2 regions of the Vibrio profundum genome follow, and region 2 is predicted to be linked to the other one. Evidence: predicted binding sites of a transcription regulator. Region 2 holds the regulator's gene; the other holds the start of a gene.

Region 1 (9,938 bases), on a different contig from region 2:
GGAGGAGAAAACGAAAGTCGATTAGGGAAGTTGAGAAGGCGGTTATTGCTAATCTCTCCTCGATTGGGTGCACAAACGTCATTGATGTGTGCCACTCAAAATAACCTAAGAAATGGTGGTTATTATCACAATACGATGGGTTATATGAACTTACCAGTATGTGACATTGCAATGAATGAAGTGAAATCTGCTCAATTGTGGCAAAACTTAGAGGCGATTCGCCAGAAGTTCAATTAGGGTTTAGACACTTGGCTCCAACCACGGTTAAAACTTTCTAAGATTTGTTGTGCGTTGGGGTTTGTTTTAGAAACAATTAAATACAGTTTGTGTTGCGATAGGTAGTTCTGATCGTTGAAAGTCAGTTGCGCGGCTTGTTCCGTAGGCATTGTTTTGATAAGCCCCATACAGACATCGACATTACAAGGAAACGCGTCGATACGGCCGAGCAAAAGCTTTTTCAAGTTGGCCATTTCCGAGAGTACAGGGTTAAAGGTAAAATCATGCTGCGTAGCTAGTGCACCTAGTTTTTCTGAGCGAGAATACCCCAACATGCCACCAATCGTTTTGCCTTTTAAATCGTTATAGTCTTGCCATGTGAAGTTAACGGATTTCAGGTGGAAGAAAGCTACGCGTGACTCCAAAATGGGATCGCTGAAATAAAATGCCTTTTCACTTTGGGCTACTTTCGACCACGGAAAAGACACATCTACCGTATTGGCTTTCACTAATAGTTTGGCTCGTTTCCATGGATACCATTGTACGTCTAACTGAGTATCCTCTAGCGCGAAAGCTTGATTGATTTTATCTAACAGTGGCCCACCGTTGTTCATTTTTTGTGAGAGGTGAGGCGGCCAGTCACCTGTTGAGGCTTTTACGGTGTGAGGCTCCCCATATGCTGGAGTACTGATTGCTAAACAAGTCAATAGAACAGGGAAAAGTTTCATACTACTACTGAGCTCAAAAAGTGCAGATAGGACAAAGTATAGAATACTACCGAAAATATGAATGAACAAAGGAGGCGAGATGGTAGGCCCAAACCCAAACGACCAGGAACCAATGAAAGGCTTTCCACAAGTCGGCTTTCTGAAAAACTATGTGACGTCCCCGAATATCATTGTTGGTGATTACACTTATTATGACGATCCTGACGGGCCGAGTAACTTTGAGAACAATGTGTTATATCACTTTCCATTTATCGGCGATAAGTTAAGAATTGGGAGGTTTTGCGCGATTGCGAAGGGTGTGACTTTCATTATGAACGGCGCAAATCATAAGACATCGGGATTTTCGAGTTATCCGTTTTATATTTTTGGTAACGGCTGGGAGTCCGTAATACCTGACGAAGGTGAGCTGCCTTATAAAGGTGACACGGTTATCGGGAACGATGTGTGGCTTGGATATGAAACAACGATTATGCCTGGGGTTACAGTTGGTCATGGGGCGATTGTCGCGAGTAAATCCGTGGTCACTGGTGATGTTCCGGCGTATAGCGTCGTCGGTGGTAATCCGGCGAAAGTGATTCGGTATCGATTCGAGCCAGATGTAATTGAGCAGCTTTCAGCAATTCGTTGGTGGGATTGGTCTGCAGAAAAGATCAGTCGAAACTTGCAGGCAATTGTTAATCGTGATCTTGACGAGTTATGCGCCGCAAATGCTGAACCTGAAATAATATAAAAGTCCAAAGGGAAGAATTAAGGGTAAAGGTCTTAATAGCTTTTTGCCCGTCTAATGCTATTGGGGTAAGCTCGAATAGATGAATGACTAGGTATGAGAGCATACAGATGCAAGACAGCACACTTTATGAATCAAACAAACGAGGCTTTTGGTTAAGTGCTTATTTGATTGTTGGTTTTACCAGCAGTTTAATCGGTACTTTGGTGATGACTATTTACGCCCAAGATATTGTTCAGTTTTGGTCTGAATTGGCTTTAACCCCTTCAATTGAAGTTACGGATATCTACATTTTAAGTGCGGCAAGCTTTATTAGCCTGATTTTTACCGTTGGTGTGTGGTTGTGGCGAAAATGGGCCGTGTATGGGATGTTCTTAACCATGTTTATTAGCGCGGTGTATAACCTGTATCAAGGTCAATCGTGGGGAATGACAATAATAAGTTTAGTTTTCGGTACATATGTGACTTACTTAGTTGTGGTAAAAAATCGTTGGCATTGTTTTCATTAATGGCTTTCACTTAACGTTTGCTCTGAATTTAAATGATGGAAACTCGCGGTAGGGCAACGATCCGACCGCGTAGTTTCCTAATCGAAGACTTTTATTTTAGGGCTATGATTTCAGGACTCTGATTTTTTCATTGCCCTTCGGATGCAGTACGCGGCTCCACCCCAAGTAATACCAAGCCCCAATAGCATCATAATTACAGCACTGGTCGTCATAGTTTATTCCTCCCGTTTACTCAATATATTGGTTAGTAAGCCTAGTATCAGCAATATTGCCATGAGTACCCAGCCTAGAGTGAGGTCGTAGCCACCATAGCCTGTGGTAAACAAGGCTACGAACTTGGTCGCGACAATGATAGCGAGAATAATGGGTGTGATGAACCTAAGGCAGATATCAAACCATGACCCAATATGAAAATCGGATATTTTATTGGCATAGTCACGAACATCAGCAATTTTGCACAGCCAAGCCATCAAGATAATTTCAATCAAGCAACTGGTCAGTATGCCTACATTGTTGACAAAGTGATCGACCAAATCGAGTAATAAAATACCGCCATTGGTGGCGAACGCCATGGAAATAAGAAAGCCGAGTCCAACAACGATATTGGCGGCTTTTTTCCGGCTCCACTTGAGTTTGTCCATAATGGAGCAGGTGACGGCCTCAATGATGGAAATATGCGAGCTCAATCCTGCGACCACGAGAGCTAAGAAAAAGAGTGGACCTAAAATGTAAGGAGCAGGCAGTAAGTTAATCGCTGCCGGCAAAGTGACAAAGGCTAATCCCACGCCAGATGAAACAACATCGGTTAAAGCTTTGCCTTGTTCATGCGCCATATATCCGAGCACCGAAAAGATCATGATACCTGCTAGGATCGAGAATCCGCAGTTAATCAGCACTGTTATAAACGCATTGTTACTAATATCGGATTTATCAGGCAAATAGCTGGAATAGGCAATCATGATGGCAAAGCCAATACTTAAGGTAAAGAATATCTGCCCATAGGCCGCTGCCCAAACTTTGACATCCCAAATTTTGCTAAAATCAGGTTCAAATATGTAGTTCACCCCTGCTAGTGCGCCAGGTAAAAAGATCATACGGGCGATCAGTAGAACCACCATGATGAATAGGATAGGCATCATAATTTTTGAGGCTTTTTCAATGCCCGATTTAACGCCGCTGCGCACTGTGAAGTAGGTGATAGCCCAAGCAATGAGCATCGCGAAAGCAATGTTCCACTGAATACTACCTAAATTGGTCGGTGAATTGTCACCCAAACCGAGGTAGCTTTTGAAAAAGAAGCTGTTGGTATCGGTTCCCCAACCTTGAGTGAAAGATAGACCTAAGTACGAGATGGCCCAACCAATTACCGCCACGTAATAAACGGCAATGGTGGCTGCGACTCCTACTTGGAACCAGCCCAGCCATTGGAAATTCTTATTGATTTTAGTCAAAGTGGTAGGCGCGGAGCCTCGATTTTTATGACCCATGCTGAATTCTAGAATCATAAAAGGGATGCCGGCGGTGATCATTGCAAATAGGTAAGGAATGAAAAACGCGCCGCCGCCGTTTTCATAGGCCATGTAAGGAAATCGCCAAATATTACCCAGCCCTATGGCAGAACCGACGGCGGCTAAAATAAAGCCAGTCCGTGATCCCCATTGTTCTCTTTGCATAACACTACTCCCAGTTTTTAATCATAAAGGGTGAGTCAGGCATGGAAAGCGAGGCGAGTAGGGGCGGAGATAGAGTGTCGCCAAGTGAGTCGAGTCGTAAAAGGGCTTCCTGCCTAATCAAACAGAGATAGATCATTGTATCTATTTCATCCATCACAAGTATTTTTTTGTTTTTATCATAGCCTCTAGTTATTGTTGTACCTCACGCTTGTCTAAAAAACAACCGTAAGACCGAAGTTCGCGGCATATTGGTTTACCCAATCGGTCGTAAATTGGACGGTGCAGCTACTCGATCCGGAAAGTGTGCAAGCTCCGGAGGTATTGCCATCGACGCTGGTGCCAAGCCATCTCACTTGTCCGTTAACGTATAAGTTCTGCCACATTTGATATTCGAACCCACCGAATATGCTAGCTGCGAACCCATAATCGTTGGTCCAGTCAGCATCTATGTATGAGCCGCCCACCGCTGCGCCCATATAACCAAAGAAGTCTTGTGCCAACTCATAGGGAATGCTGCTTTGAAAGAGCAAATACTGCATATTGGTGTCGACATTCAGTTTTTTGACTTTACTTTTTTGGTAGGAATAGAAAAGCCCGATGCGACCATTGTCAAAATCGTTGTCCAAAGAGAAAGCAAAGCTCTCTGAGCCTTTGATCCGGTATTCGGTATCATTTTGATCCTTAACTTCACCACCTAAGGTGTAACCAGCCCATGGAGTGAGGTAGGTTTTCCCCGATGCGGGGGAGGTGGCTAGCATACATCCGAGTATCATTAACTGAGAGATTGTTTTCATTGCTATCTTGCACTTACTTCGCCAGTGAACTTTTTAAGTGTGATAGCCACGCCAGAATCTAGCATAAAAAAACATCAATAATTGAAGATACCTCACACAGGTGTTATTAATTTGTTAGTTACATAGGAGGATTTTATGGATAAGGATTTTAAATTTGCGTTGCTGGTTGCAGCAGTGACGTTTGCCGTGCTTTTTGGTTTTGGTGCGCTTGTCGTAAGCCAGTATTAGATAAGGTTGGTGCCCTCAGTGAATAGTGGCATTATTACCAATTTTTCGTCTTCCGTTGATCTTGATCGGCTCAGCAAGTTCACGGGTGGCAAGAATACGTTGGTCGCTCAAGGGGGCGGCCAAAGAGGGATTTTTACTTCCGGAGTATTAGATGCCTTTATCTTAGCTAATTTTGACCCTTTTCATGAGTTTTATGGCACATCGGCAGGTGCCCTTAATTTGTGTGCCTTCTTGTCTCGGCAAAGTGGATTGGGGCGTTCGTTTATTCTAGATTTAACGACTTCGCCTAAGTTTTTTCATCTGTTGCGTTATATTCGCAAAAAGCAATTTCTTGGCCTTAACTGGGCGCTCGATATTATTTGTGATTTTCCCTATCATCTAGATATAGCCAAAGGGCGGGAAGTTTTAGGTCAAAGGCAAGCCTTTGCTGCTGTGACTCATGCTCAGTCTTATCACGATCATTACTTTCCGATTTATCGACAAGACTGGTATGACATTTTGATTGCGACGTGTGCGATACCTCGCCTGTATCATACTGCAATAGAGCTCGATGGAGAGTTCTTTGTGGATGGTGGTGTGTCGGCATCGATTCCGGTACAGCAAGCATGGCGTAGCAATGCACGCTGTATTGTTGTGATTAGAACTGAAGGCCAGGATATTCCCCAAGGTGGCGTAAGCTCCCAAGTTTCTGTCCCAGCGTCTGAGGTTGAATGGTTCAAAGATTCATTTAACAGTATTCAAGAACGTTGGGGCCAAAGGGTACAACAATGGAAATCTGACTGGAGCGGCTTTTTTTTCCAACAAGTCGAGCGCTCAAAGCTGCAGAAAAAAGATCACTTTCACTTGGAATCTTTAAATGGTGGCCGTTGGTTATTCGGTGCTGATGACGTATATCGACTGAGCCACTTACTCGGTGATAAATTCGATTCTGGGCTAGCAGACATGCTGATGGTCCATTTTCAAACGTATTCTCTCACTCAGAACTTTTTAAATGCGCCGCCTGACGACTGCTTTATTGTGCAAATAAAACCTGATGAGCCGCTACGATCAAACTCATTGATGAGTAAGGAAGAAAACCTGCTTTATGACTATGATCTTGGACTCAAGGCTGGTGCCCGATTTGTCGCCGACTTCAATCGAGCGTATAAAGGGAGCCATCATTGAGGTCGAGCTCCTTTTTTATATGGTATAGGTCGTGAATTGCGATGCACAGTTCTTTCAATGCAGGCGTTTTTATGAATGCACTTTCGATGAGCGAGCTTTTTAAGCGGAAAGAATTCTCATGCAGTTGGTTGAACCAATCACATCCATAATATCTCCTTGAGTGATGATCACTCGCTCTCCTCGATTGAGAAAACCTTTTTCGCATAAAGTGTCAACGGCAGCTTGCGCAGTGGGCAGACCTGCATCTCCCGTATAATCAAAATACACTGGAAAGACCCCGCGAAATAAGGTGGTCAGAGCGAGTGTCTCTTTATTACGCGATAGAGCAAAAATAGGGAGACCAGAACTGATACGAGACATCATTAACGCAGTTTTGCCTGATTCAGTTAAAGTGATCACGGCTTTGACGCCCTGTAAATGGTTTGCAGAGTACATGGTCGACATCGCAATGGTTTCTTCTTCTGATTGGAATGTGCGATCGATACGGTAGGTCGAACGGTTGATCGACGCCATTTTCTCGGCCCCTAAGCAGACTTCGGCCATTGATGTCACGGTTTCAACAGGGTAACTTCCCGCAGCCGTTTCACCTGAAAGCATGACCGCATCCGTGCCGTCGAGCACGGCGTTGGCCACATCCATCACTTCTGCGCGGGTAGGGACTGGATTCTCTATCATAGATTCCATCATTTGCGTCGCAGTGATCACAGTTCTGTTGAGGCGTCGCGCGTGTCTGATTAGCTGTTTTTGTACCCCAACCAGTTCTGGATCGCCAATTTCTACCCCAAGGTCGCCGCGAGCGACCATAACAGCATCTGAGGCCAGTATAATGTCGTCAATGTTGGCCTCGGATTCGACGGTCTCAGCACGTTCGACTTTGGCCACTAACTTTGCATGCAATCCTGCATTTACGGCCAAATCTCGCGCGTATTGCATGTCCGCGCCATTACGGGGAAACGAAATAGCAAGGTAGTTGACTTGAATCTCTGCGGCAACTTGGATGTCTTGCTTATCTTTTTCTGTTAGTGCTTCGGCAGATAATCCACCGCCTTTTTTGTTGATGCCTTTATTGTTGGATAATGGACCGCCAAGCACCACTTGGGTGTGAATTTGGTTTCCTTTGACGGAAGTCACCTTGAGTTGTACTCGGCCGTCGTCTAGCAATAATAAATCCCCAGAGGTCACATCTTTAGGAAGGTCCTTGTAGTCGATCCCCACCGCATGTTGATGGCCTTGTTCTTTCTCAAGGTCGCCATCCAAAGTGAAATTATCCCCCACTTTAAGCGTGATTTTTTGATTTTTAAACGTGGAAATACGGATCTTTGGGCCTTGTAAATCACCTAAAATAGCGACATGTGTACCAAGCTTGGCAGCAATTTCTCTGACTTGTTCAGCTCGCCGTTTATGTTCCTGTGCACAGCCATGTGAAAAGTTCAGTCTGACTACATTTGCCCCCGCGGTGATGATTCTTTCTAAGTTGTCATCTTTATCGGTAGCGGGCCCGAGTGTCGTCACTATTTTTGTCCGCCTAAGCGTAGTGGTCATTATTTTCTCCTAGGTGAGTGGGGCATATCCTAAATCCGTTTATAGGGAATAACTTATTGATTATCAGTATACGCTCCAGAATTGGGTGTAAGTTGAGTTAATCCATCACTTGCGTATCGAGTCTGCGTGACGCGAAATTTGTTACTGAATGTGGTGACTTTTGTTAAATACTAGTTGCTTGTTGGCTAGGGGAGCGAAGGTAGAGGATTTATACGTGACACCTATCACGCTCAGCCAGTAAAAGGCTTCACAATTAGTTCGCAAAGTAAAAAAATTACCGGGTTATCGAATGTCGGAGTATCGAATGTACATGGCGCACCCAGGCCATATTGATCATATCAAACAGGTCAATGCTGGTCGTGTATATAAACTCATTGATCAAAATGGTCCAATTTCCCGGATTGATTTATCTAAGCAGAGTCGTTTAGCCCCTGCGAGTATTACCAAAATTACCCGTGAGCTCATTGAAGCGCACCTTGTACATGAAACGACGGTGCAAGAAGCGATTTGTCGCGGACGCCCCGCAATCGGGCTGCAGGTCGATAATCGCGGTTGGCAATTTTTGTCGATGCGATTAGGGCGTGGTTATCTGACGCTCGCACTGCATGAGCTGGGCGGAGATGTGTTGATTGACACCAAGATTGACATCCACGAAGTAGATCAAGATGATCTCCTTGCTCGTTTGCTTCATGAAATAGATGATTTTTTTCAAACTTATGCAGATCAGTTAGAGCGGGTCACAAGTATTGCGATTACCTTACCTGGGCTTGTTAACTCGGAGGCAGGAGTCGTGCTGCGCATGCCCCATTTCAATGTCGAAAACTTCGCATTAGGCCCTGAGATTTTTAAGGCGACTGGGATGCCTGTGTTTGTCGCTAACGACACTAGAGCGTGGGCACTGGCTGAAAAGTTATTTGGCCACTCACAAGACACAGACAACTCGATTCTCATTTCTATCCATCATGGGGTCGGCGCAGGCGTTATTCTTGATGGTGAGGTCTTACAAGGCCGATTTGGCAACATTGGCGAGTTAGGTCATATCCAAATTGATCCAAATGGCCTTAAATGTCATTGCGGTAACCGAGGATGCTTAGAAACGGTCGCCAGTTCGCAAGCCATTCGTGAGCACACTATGAGTCGGATTGCTGCAGGAGAATCGTCTCAGTTGTCTCAGTACGCTGACATCACCATTGAAGCCATTTGCCAAGCGGCAGAGGAGGGGGATCATTTAGCGGTGGATATCATTGAGACTTTGGGGCGTTATTTGGGTAGGGCAGTTGCGATTGTGACGAATTTGTTCAACCCCGAGAAGATACTGATTGGTGGGGTGATTAATCAAGCAAAACATATTCTCTACCCCGCAATCCAACAGTGCGTTGACCAGCAAACTCACCCTTCTTATCATCAACAATTGTCGATTGTGGAATCCCGATTCTACAAGCAAGCGACTATGCCAGGCGCCGCTTTAATTAAGCAGGCGTTGTATGATGGGCAGCTTTTGATGCGTGTAGTGGAAGGTTAACGTATTTCGATCACACGAATATTAAGTGAATTTTCTGTCTTAGCAGGCTGCTATGGGCTATTTTTGATATAGATACGATTGTGTAGGTGCCCACATGTCTGGAGTGTTAAATACCGTTGACCAGCGCACGAATTTGGTTGGAGAAAATAGACTCGAACTCTTATTGTTTAGTTTGAATAGTTTGCAGATCTTCGCCATCAATGTGTTTAAGGTGAAGGAAGTGATTAAACTCCCTATGCTAACTAAAATGCCGGGCTCCCATCACCATATTACTGGGGTAGCATCTCTGCGAGGCTTGGCTGTACCTGTGATTGATCTCAGAAGTGCCATCGGTTTTCCACCTTCTCGAATAGAAGAGCAAGAGGAAAACTTGATCATTACGGAATACAACAGAAGTGTGCAGGGTTTCTTAGTAGGGCAGGTGCGAAATATTGTGAACACGGCTTGGACTGAAATTCAGCCTCCGCCGAAGACCACTGGCCGTGCCACTTACCTGACGGCAATCACCCAAATCCAAGACGACGATAAGCCGAGAATTGTCGAAATTATTGATGTCGAAAAAGTACTGGCAGAAATCGTAGATTACGATGTCTCCATATCGGAAGGTGTACTCGATAGTAATCTTTCCCAAGAAATCAACGGCAGAAATGTTTTGATAGTGGACGATTCGTCAACGGCACGCTCACAAGTAAAAGGGACGCTATCTCAGTTAGGGCTCAATATCATTGAATGCCGAGACGGGCTTGAAGCGCTGCACTTATTACAATCTTGGGCTGATGGCGGTAAAACAGTGACGGATCAAATCCTACTGATGATTACCGATGCTGAGATGCCG
Region 2 (9,938 bases):
AATGTAAATAAAATGCCACATTGTCATTAATGTAATACAAAATTTTACGGTGCAGGTCTTTGGCATGTTGATTGACAAGTTGCATCGATGAGGAAAAATCTATGACGGTTGGAAATAAAGTGGAACGCGAATTGTTTGATGAGGTTATGGTGCCTTGTTATAACCCAATGCAAATGATTCCAGTAAAAGGCGAAGGCGCTCGTGTTTGGGATCAGCAAGGAAACGAGTTTATCGACTTTGCTGGTGGTATCGCGGTGAGTTGCTTAGGACATTGCCACCCGGCTATGGTGAATGCCTTACAAGAGCAATCTAACAAGCTGTGGCATTTAAGCAACGTTATGACGAATGAGCCTGCATTGCGCTTAGCACAGAAATTAACTCAAGTTAGTTTTGCTGAAAAAGTTTTCTTCGCCAACTCAGGCGCAGAGGCCAATGAAGCAGCACTCAAGCTTGCACGCCGCTGGGCTGCTGACGTACACGGTGAGCACAAATCGGAAATCATTGCCTTTAAACAGGGTTTTCATGGTCGTACTTTCTTTACCGTGACCGTTGGTGGTCAAGAAGCCTATTCAGATGGTTTCGGTCCTAAACCTGGTGACGTGACACACCTGACTTATAACGACGTGGAAGAACTCAAGGCGCATATGTCTGATCGCACGTGTGCGGTGATGATGGAGCCATTGCAAGGTGAAGGCGGTATTGTGTCGCCGACGGACGAGTTTGTGCAAACGGTACGTGAATTGTGTGATAAGCACAATGCGCTGCTAATTTTCGATGAAGTTCAAACGGGGAATGGCCGTACTGGTGATTTCTATGCCTATCAAGGATTGGGTGTAACACCGGATATTCTAAGCACAGCGAAATCGCTCGGTGGCGGTTTTCCTATCGGTGCGATGTTAACGACGAGTGAACTTGCAACGCATATGAAGATTGGTACTCACGGTTCCACTTATGGTGGTAACCCATTAGCGTGTGCGGTTGCGGAAGCTGTGGTTGATGTTGTCAGCCAACCAGAGACTTTACAAGGCGTCAAAGAGCGAGAAGAGCTTCTACGCCAAGGTTTGGCTAAAATTAATGATAAGTACCAAATTTTTAGTGAAGTGCGTGGTAAAGGTCTATTGATTGGCGCGGCACTGAATGAAAATTGGCAAGGACGAGCGCGTGAAGTGTTAGTCGCCGCTGGCCAGCATGGCCTAATGGTGTTGGTTGCTGGAGCGAATGTCGTTCGCTTCACCCCATCATTGGTGATTGATAAAAAAGACATCGAAGAAGGTCTGGCTAAATTAGATAAAGCGATCGCGTCGTTAGTTTAATCTCTATTTGGCTTGCTGTGACAGCGGCGAGCCAAACTTGCATCAGGAGGGAATAACGATGCTGGTTGTACGTCCTATTTCTATGGCAGATTATGACGCGCTGCATACATGCGCAGAAGAGTCTGGCTATGGGTTCACTTCTCTTCCGGTTAACGAAGAATTATTGACTAACCGTATTACTCATTCCGAATACAGCTTTAACAAGCCAGAAGTCACGGAACCGGGAGACGAAGGTTACTTGATGGTGGGTTTCGATAGCGAGACGGGAGAAGTTGCCGGAACCACAGGTATTGAAGCATCGATTGGCTGGGATGTGCCATTCTACTCATACCACATTAGTAAAGTTGTGCATTCATCGCCAAAGCTTGGCGTGAACAATGTTGTGAAACTCTTGACGTTTGGCAACAACTACACAGGTTGCAGTGAAATTTGCACCCTGTTCTTACGAGAAGATTTTCGTCACGGGCTCAACGGCCGTTTAATGTCTAAATGCCGTTTTTTGATGATGGCAGAGCACCCTCATCGCTTTTCTGAAACCATTTTTGCTGAAATGCGTGGAGTGTCGGATGACGATGGTAATTCACCATTCTGGCAATGGTTGCAAGAGCACTTTTTCTCGATTGATTTTACTCTTGCTGATTATCTGACTGGTATCGGGAAAAAAGGCTTCATCGCCGATTTGATGCCTAAGCTGCCTATCTATATCAATTTATTGAGCGAAGAAGCGCAAGCGGTTATCGGCCAAGTTCACGAGAACACTAAACCTGCTTTACGTCTATTAGAAAAAGAAGGTTTTAGCTGCCGTAATTATGTCGACATTTTTGATGGGGGCCCGTCAGTCGAATGTGACTTATCGAATATTGAATCGGTTCGCCATTCGTTCAGAGCAAGCGTACAAATCTCCGAGCATTCTAGCTCGCAAGACTATTTGATTGCTAACACCTCGTTTGAAAACTTCCGAGCGACGGTAGCAAAGGCGGCCTACGATCAGGCGACAGATAGTGTCATTTTGGATAGTAAAGTTGCGTCGGCATTAGAGATAGCCGAAGGCGATAAAGTCAGAATGTTGGCAGTTTAAGTTTATTTTGAGGATAAAGTGATGACTCAGTGGATTGGTGGGCAATGGCAGGAAGGGGCGGGTGAAGTGATTGCCTCTCTCAGCCCTTACGATAATCAACAAATTTGGCACGGTAAGAGTGCAACGCCAGTGCAAGTCGATGCGGCGGTTGAAGCGGCGCGTGCCGCTTTTGTACGCTGGAAGAAAACCAGTTTGGCAGAACGTGAGCAACTGGTGCAGGCTTTTGCTGACAAAGTAAAAGCGAACAGTGAAACGATAGCGGAAATCATTGCTAAAGAGACGGGTAAGCCTATTTGGGAAACTCGCACTGAAGCGGCGGCAATGGCGGGTAAAATCGCGATATCTATTCGTGCTTATCATGACAGAACTGGAGCTGCGACTCGTGAAGTTGCTGGCAATCAAGTAGTGCTGCGCCACCGACCACTAGGTGTGATGGCCGTTTTTGGTCCTTATAACTTCCCCGGACATTTGCCTAATGGGCATATTGTGCCAGCACTCTTAGCTGGTAACACCGTGGTGTTTAAGCCTTCAGAATTGACACCGTGGACGGGCGAATTTGTCATGAAACTATGGCAAGAAGCGGGCTTACCTGCTGGCGTTGTCAACTTAGTACAAGGCGCAAAAGAAACCGGTATCGCGCTAGCCAATGCCAAAGGTATTGATGGCGTACTCTTTACCGGCAGTGCGAATACCGGGCATATATTGCACCGCCAATTCGCAGGCCAGCCAGATAAAATGCTCGCATTGGAAATGGGTGGCAATAACCCAATGGTGATTTCTGAGCAATATGGAGATTTGGATGCCACGGTATACACCATAGTACAATCGGCATTTATTAGTGCTGGTCAGCGCTGTACGTGCGCACGCCGCTTATATGTTCCAGAAGGAAACAAAGGGGACCAGCTACTAAGTAAATTACTCACTGCAGCGAAGGAAATCATTGTTGATCAGCCATTTGCCGAGCCAGCGCCTTTCATGGGACCGCAAATTTCTCAGCAAGCCGCGCAAGTTATTCTCGACGCACAGGCCAATCTTGTGTCACTAGGCGGTAAATCAATTTTGCCTGCCAGAGCAGGTGAGGCCGCCTTTGTTTCGCCGGGTATTATTGATGTCACCGATATCGCTGAGTTGCCTGATGAAGAGTACTTTGGGCCTTTACTACAGGTTGTTCGCTATCGCACCTTAGAACAAGCGGTCACGCTTGCTAATGACACGCGTTTTGGCCTGTCAGCGGGCTTAGTGTCTACCGATGATTCTGAGTGGGATTACTTCGTTGATCATATTCGCGCGGGTATCGTGAATCGTAACCGTCAATTGACAGGCGCGAGTGGTGATGCACCATTTGGTGGTCCTGGGGCATCTGGTAACTTACGACCAAGCGCTTACTATGCGGCGGATTACTGTGCCTATCCAATGGCTTCAATGGAGGGAGCATCAACGATGCTGCCAGACACTTTGAGTCCAGGTATCAAACTTTAGTGTGATGAGAAGAGGAGTCGGTAATGACACCGTCGATATTATTTCAATCTCTCTGGAATGACTATATTGAGCGCCTATGCCCATCGGCTGAGCGTGTTCACAAGCTGCTGCAAGAAGAGACGACCCTGATTAACGACCATATTGCATTGCGCACCTTTAATCTCGCGCCTGTTGGCCTTGAGGTGTTGGCTGCGCCTTTCTTAGCATTGGGCTATCAAGAATGTGGTGATTATGTTTTTGAAAGCAAGCATTTGGTAGCAAAGCATTATGAACACCCTGATGCTAATCAGCCTAAGGTGTTCATCAGTGAATTGTTGGTAGAGAAATTACCGAGCCAAGCGCAAGCTATTGTTGAGCGCTTGGTACAACAAGTCGATTCACAGCGTTTACACTCACATGAGTTTCTATCGGCTGGGCGTTTATGGGACATCAGCTTCGATGACTATCAGTGCCTTGCTAAGAGTAGCGAATACGCCGCTTGGTTGTCGGTTCATGGTTATGGTGCTAATCACTTTACGGTGAGCGTTAACCAGCTCAATCGCTTCGAGCAAGTCAAACAAGTGAACGATTACCTGACACAATCTGGTTTTGCAATTAATCAATCGGGTGGAGAAGTAAAAGGGTCGCCTGAAGTTTTGTTAGAACAATCATCGACGATGGCTGATAAAGTCGTGGTGACATTTAGCGATGGTCAGCATGAAGTGCCGGGTGGGTTCTACGAATTTGCTAAGCGTTACGCTATGGCCAATGGCGAGCTATACCCAGGCTTTGTTGCAGCGTCTGCAGATAAGATCTTTGAAAGCACTAATCTTTGATAATATTGATTTATAAAAAGATGAAGGAAGGGTGAGTGTGAAAACTCGCTCTTTGCTAAAACATAAAGCCACCTCAATGAGGTGGCTTTATTGTCTGCATCTTTAATTGCTAGGTGATTAACGAGTGCCGTATACGACGATCGTTTTACCGTGCGCAGAAATCAGATTCTGCTCTTCTAGCATTTTAAGGATACGACCAACAGTTTCGCGGGAGCAACCAACAATCTGGCCAATTTCTTGGCGAGTGATTTTGATTTGCATGCCATCAGGGTGGGTCATTGCATCCGGTTGTTTCGCCAGATTAAGCAGTGTTTGGGCAATACGGCCCGTCACATCTAGGAAAGCTAAATCGCCAACTTTTTGGCTAGTCACTTTCAATCTGCTCGCAATCTGTGAAGACAGACGCATCAGGATGTCAGGGTTAACTTGGATAAGCTGACGGAATTTCTTAAAAGAAATTTCAGCAACTTCGCATGGAGATTTAGCTCTTACCCAGGCTGTACGTTCTTGATCTTCTTCAAATAGACCAAGTTCGCCGATGAAATCACCTTGGTTGAGGTAAGACAGGATCATCTCCTTGCCTTCTTCGTCTTTTATCAGAACCGCAACAGATCCTTTAACAATGTAATACAACGTTTCCGCCTTCTCGCCCGCATGGATCAACGTGCTCTTTGAAGGGTACTTATGAATATGACAATGTGAAAGAAACCACTCTAATGTTGGGTCGGTTTGAGGTTTACCTAGAACCATAATATCTCACTTCCTCTGCAGGTGATGCTTGCCGTGTTCCATAATTTAGCCAGACCAGAAACCTGGTCTATCAGGACAAAATAGTTTCCTTATGCCGCAAGCTATCTTGTGTTTCCTTTCTGATAGTATCCTTTTTGCCACAGAATTTCTTGATTTAAATGGCTCGGAGGCGCGCATTTTATAGGCAAAAACGTGCCTAAGATCACGCTATGAGAACTCAGTGTCATTCGTGGCTAAATCTTGAGCACTCTAGCCTATTTTACCCGTCTCGATCAACTGTTGCAAAATTGGTCGTACGATCAGCTCCATGGCAAAGCTCATTTTGCCCCCAGGAACGACAAGCGTGTTATGACGCGACATGAATGAGCCATCAATCATAGCGAGCAGGTATGGAAAATCGACGTTTTTCATTCCGCGTAACCGGATGACCACAAAGCTTTCATCGAGGCTGGGGATGCCTTTGGCATTGAGTGGATTGGAAGTATCAACGGTTGGAACACGCTGGAAATTGATATGAGTACGAGAGAATTGTGGGGTGATGTAGTTTAGGTAGTCGTCCATAGAACGCACGATGGAGTCCATCACGGCTTCTCGTGAGTGGCCGCGGTCACGGGTGTCACGGACAAATTTCTGTATCCACTCAAGGTTAACAATGGGCACCATGCCAATTAGTAGATCGACATGTTGGGCGACATTGACGTCACCATCTACGACCCCCCCGTGCAAGCCTTCGTAGAACAATACATCGGTATTGGTGGGTAAGTCTTGCCAAGGAGTAAACGTGCCGGGCATTTGATTGTAGGGTACGGCCTCATCAAAGGTGTGTAAGTAGCGGCGTACTTGGCCGACTCCTTCCTTACCAAAGGTTTTGAAAAATTGCTCCAGCGTGGTGAAATTATTGGCTTGTGGTCCGAAGTAGCTGATGTGCCGCCCTTGTTCGCGGGCTTTACGGATCTCCACGTCCATCTCGGGGCGAGTGAATTGATGGAAACTGTCACCTTCTACCCATGCAGGCTTGATGTTCATCATATTGAACATCTTTCTAAACGCTTCCGATGTGGTGGTCGTTCCAGCTCCTGATGAACCGGTGACGGCGATAATGGGGTGCTTTGCTGACATGACGAGCCCTGTCTATTCGATAATTGCCTTTGGCGAATGACTATAGCAGGAACTGGCTTGGCTATGAAATATTGCCTTGAAATGTATGACGAAGCTGAATGTTTACCGATTCATGCAGCTCTGAATACACGATGACCGCTTCATTATTTTTTAGCTGTATTTTTACTTGGTCGACTTTATTTTGTAGCGAGAATTCTTCTGTTCCGTAGTCGGTGCCTTCACGTAGTACAAACTCATGAATGAGGTTGTCTAGTGTCTCAGTTTCGAGCTGTTGCCAAGGTATGATCATATCAAGCTTTTAAGGGGTAAGTTGAGCGAGGGCAGCAGTATACCTGAGCCGATAGCAAAAAACCTACCCTGCTGAGAGTGTACATATGAGGCTAACTGCTTACTTTGGCATTGCTAAAGATGGGATAGAGGCGCTCTGCACCAAGCTGCCGACAATAGCTCAAGGTTAACGGTGTGGTTGTGGGGCTGATGAGGCCTAAGCTATTCACACAGGCAACCAAGTCGGATTGCTGCTGCTTTTCAAGTTGCAGCTCAAACTGGAGTGACTCTCGGTAGAGAGAGTCAGGGAGATGCTGTTTATATTGTCGCCTTAGCTGACGAAAATTGTGCAGCAGAGCCTCCGTACGCCCTACGCAGGTCTCCACTTGGTGCCAGTCTTGCTCTTGAAATGCTATTTGCTGCTCATCAAGCCACTTGAGCAATAGCAGTAAATTCACATTGCCCCGAAAGTGGTTCTGTAATTCTAAACAAGCGTTTTTAACTTGCCTTATTCCGTAGTATTGCAAGCTAAACTGCCACAACCTTTCTAAGGTTAATGGCATGCTAGCAGACTTCACCGTCATTACGCGTTGAGTTCCTGTTCCATATTTTCGAGTTCTTCTTGCAGCGACATCCATTCTAGCTCGACTTCCTCAAGTTTAGACTTACTACTGGCTTGTGCGCTGAGTACTTGGTTAAGTTTAGTCTTATTTTCTGCTTCATATAAGGAAGCCTCTACTAATTGCTCTTCGGCCTCGCTTAACTGTTGCTGCAGTCTATCCATTTCTTTTTCCAATTTGGTCAGAGTTTTGCGAATTGGTGCAGTAAGCTTACGAAACTCTGCTTCCTTACGCTTTTGCTCTTTTTTGGAGGCGGCGCTGTGGCTGGTATCTTTTTCCAAGCTTGGGGCTTGATTAGCCTTTCGCGTCAGCTTTTGTTGTTCCGTGAGCCATTTATAATAGCCAGTGAGGTCATCGTTAAACGGTGCAACTTGGCGGTTATCAACCAAATATAGCTCGTCTGTGGTCGCACGCAGCAAATAACGGTCGTGGCTGACAATGACCATGGCGCCTTCAAATGACTGCAGAGCTAATGTCAGCGCTTGACGCATATCCAAATCAAGGTGGTTGGTCGGTTCATCGAGCAGCAATAAGTTGGGTTTACCCCAGACAATCAGCGCTAGCACGAGGCGGGCTTTTTCGCCCCCAGAAAATGGAGCTACTTTCTCAAGCGATTTCTCGCCTTGAAAGCCGAAGCTGCCTAAGTAATCACGCAGTTGCTGTTCGGTATGCTTGGGTGCGATTTGCATCATATGTTGCAAAGGCGATTCTTCAGGGTGCAGGGTTTCAAGCTGATGCTGAGCAAAATAACCAATTTTGACCCCTTGTGAGTAAATAAACTCGCCGCTTTGCGGTATCAACTCCCCCGATAATAATTTGATTAACGTCGATTTACCTGCGCCATTTCTGCCGAGCAATCCAATACGGCTGCCGGGGACGAGGTTTAAACGAATTTTCTCTAGAATTAGGTTGTCTTCGTAGCCTGCGGATACGTGATCCATCCTCAATATTGGATTTGGAAGCGCGTCAGGTTGCTTGAATTCAAAGCTAAATGGGTTATCAAACTGAGCGGGAAGAACCTTTTCCATTTTTTCCAGCGCTTTGATACGACTTTGCGCTTGGCGGGCCTTAGAGGCTTTGTAGCGAAATCGGTCGATATAGCTTTGCATGTGCGACATTTGCTTTTGTTGCTTTTGATACGAAGCTTGCTGTAGTAGAAGTTTCTGCGCGCGCTGGCTTTCGAACGACGAATAGTTGCCGGTGTACTCATTGAGTGATTGGTTTTCAACATGGATCACTCGGCTTACGATAGGGTCGAGAAAATCTCGGTCATGGGAAATGAGAATTAAAGTGCCCGGATAAGTCTGCAGCCATTGCTCTAGCCACATGACAGCGTCTAAATCCAAGTGGTTGGTTGGTTCGTCCAGTAATAACAAATCTGAGCGACACAGTAGCGCTTGAGCGAGGTTCAGGCGCATCCGCCAGCCACCAGAAAACTGGGTTAAGTGCCAGCCCATCTGCGTTTGGCTAAATCCTAGCCCGTCTAACAATTCTGCCGCTCTGGATTGAATGGTATAGCCGCCAATCGTTTCAATTTGTCCATGCAGTTCAGCCGCGAGAGTGCCATTGTCATCGGCCTCGGCTTGCAGTAGCGCTTTTTCCAATTGACGGTATTCACGATCGCCATCAATAACATATTCGATTGCGCTGCGCTCAATTGCTGGAGTTTCTTGTGCAACCCAAGCTAGCTGCCAATGACTCGGCTGGCTGAAGTTGCCCGCATCAATACTTAGCTCATCTTTCATGAGTGCAAAGAGAGTCGATTTACCACAGCCGTTTTTACCGACTAGGCCAATCTTATCTCCGGGGTGGATGGTTGCTGAGGCGTGTTCGAGAAGTGGTTTGCCGCCGCGCAGCAATTGAATATCAGAGAAGGTAATCATAAATTTCTAGGGTAATTAGTTAAGCGATCTTCGGGAATAGTAGGGTGAATGAGGATAAATGTCGATCATTATGCAATTTGAGGTATGATTCACAATAGGTAGGAAAAATTCGACAAGGACTGTGGCACGACGAATGGTAAACCCAACGGCAACGACTATCTCCCCTCCGAAGGTACTGGTGATTTATGCTCATCCAGACCCAGATAGCTCGATCGCAAATCAAACGTTAATTAATAATATAAGCGACTTAGAGCATGTGTTAGTGCATGACATCTACGCTCAATACCCTGACTTCTTTATCGATGTGCATCATGAGCAGCAATTATTATTGCAACATGATGTGATTGTTTTTCAGCATCCCCTGTATATGTATTCTTGTCCTTCGCTGCTTAAAGAGTGGTTTGATCGGGTTCTTGCCAAAGGGTTTGCATTTGGCGAGCATTGTGCGCTGCAGGGGAAGAGCTGGAGGAATGTTATCACCACGGGTGGTAAATTTTTGGCCTTTGATGAGAAGGGCTATAATAAATACCCGTTGGAACAAATTCTGCAACCTTTTGAGTTGACCGCCGCGCTATGCAAAATGGAGTGGTTCGAGCCATTGGTTCTGTATTGGT

What was found. The regulator CRP, encoded in region 2, controls carbon source genes, mostly activating them, when cyclic AMP is high. The targets are predictions, from matches to a motif close to TGTGANNNNNNTCACA.
Region 1: a site for CRP is predicted at 7,795-7,810, ahead of mlc (sugar metabolism global transcriptional regulator Mlc). Genes of this name have one in related genera too.

Annotation. Positions count from the first base shown of each region.
Region 1 covers NZ_JAKJTA010000010.1:176,557-186,494, forward strand. Annotated here, with positions in the region: gene L4C34_RS11545 (SDR family NAD(P)-dependent oxidoreductase) at 1-237, shown strand, start outside; gene L4C34_RS11550 (substrate-binding periplasmic protein) at 234-944, opposite strand; gene L4C34_RS11555 (Vat family streptogramin A O-acetyltransferase) at 1,024-1,674, shown strand; gene L4C34_RS11560 (hypothetical protein) at 1,782-2,180, shown strand; gene L4C34_RS11565 (MetS family NSS transporter small subunit) at 2,291-2,392, opposite strand; gene L4C34_RS11570 (sodium-dependent transporter) at 2,396-3,853, opposite strand; gene L4C34_RS11575 (porin family protein) at 4,066-4,647, opposite strand; gene cydH (cytochrome bd-I oxidase subunit CydH) at 4,783-4,875, shown strand; gene L4C34_RS11585 (patatin-like phospholipase family protein) at 4,894-6,039, shown strand; gene pyk (pyruvate kinase) at 6,139-7,581, opposite strand; gene mlc (sugar metabolism global transcriptional regulator Mlc) at 7,886-9,103, shown strand; gene L4C34_RS11600 (chemotaxis protein CheV) at 9,198-9,938, shown strand, end outside.
Region 2 covers NZ_JAKJTA010000006.1:139,523-149,460, reverse strand. Annotated here, with positions in the region: gene L4C34_RS06700 (aspartate aminotransferase family protein) at 102-1,313, shown strand; gene astA (arginine N-succinyltransferase) at 1,372-2,391, shown strand; gene astD (succinylglutamate-semialdehyde dehydrogenase) at 2,413-3,870, shown strand; gene L4C34_RS06685 (DUF1338 domain-containing protein) at 3,894-4,685, shown strand; gene crp (cAMP-activated global transcriptional regulator CRP) at 4,803-5,435, opposite strand; gene L4C34_RS06675 (phosphoribulokinase) at 5,685-6,554, opposite strand; gene L4C34_RS06670 (YheU family protein) at 6,616-6,843, opposite strand; gene L4C34_RS06665 (TIGR02444 family protein) at 6,935-7,405, opposite strand; gene L4C34_RS06660 (ABC transporter ATP-binding protein) at 7,405-9,324, opposite strand; gene kefG (glutathione-regulated potassium-efflux system ancillary protein KefG) at 9,458-9,938, shown strand, end outside.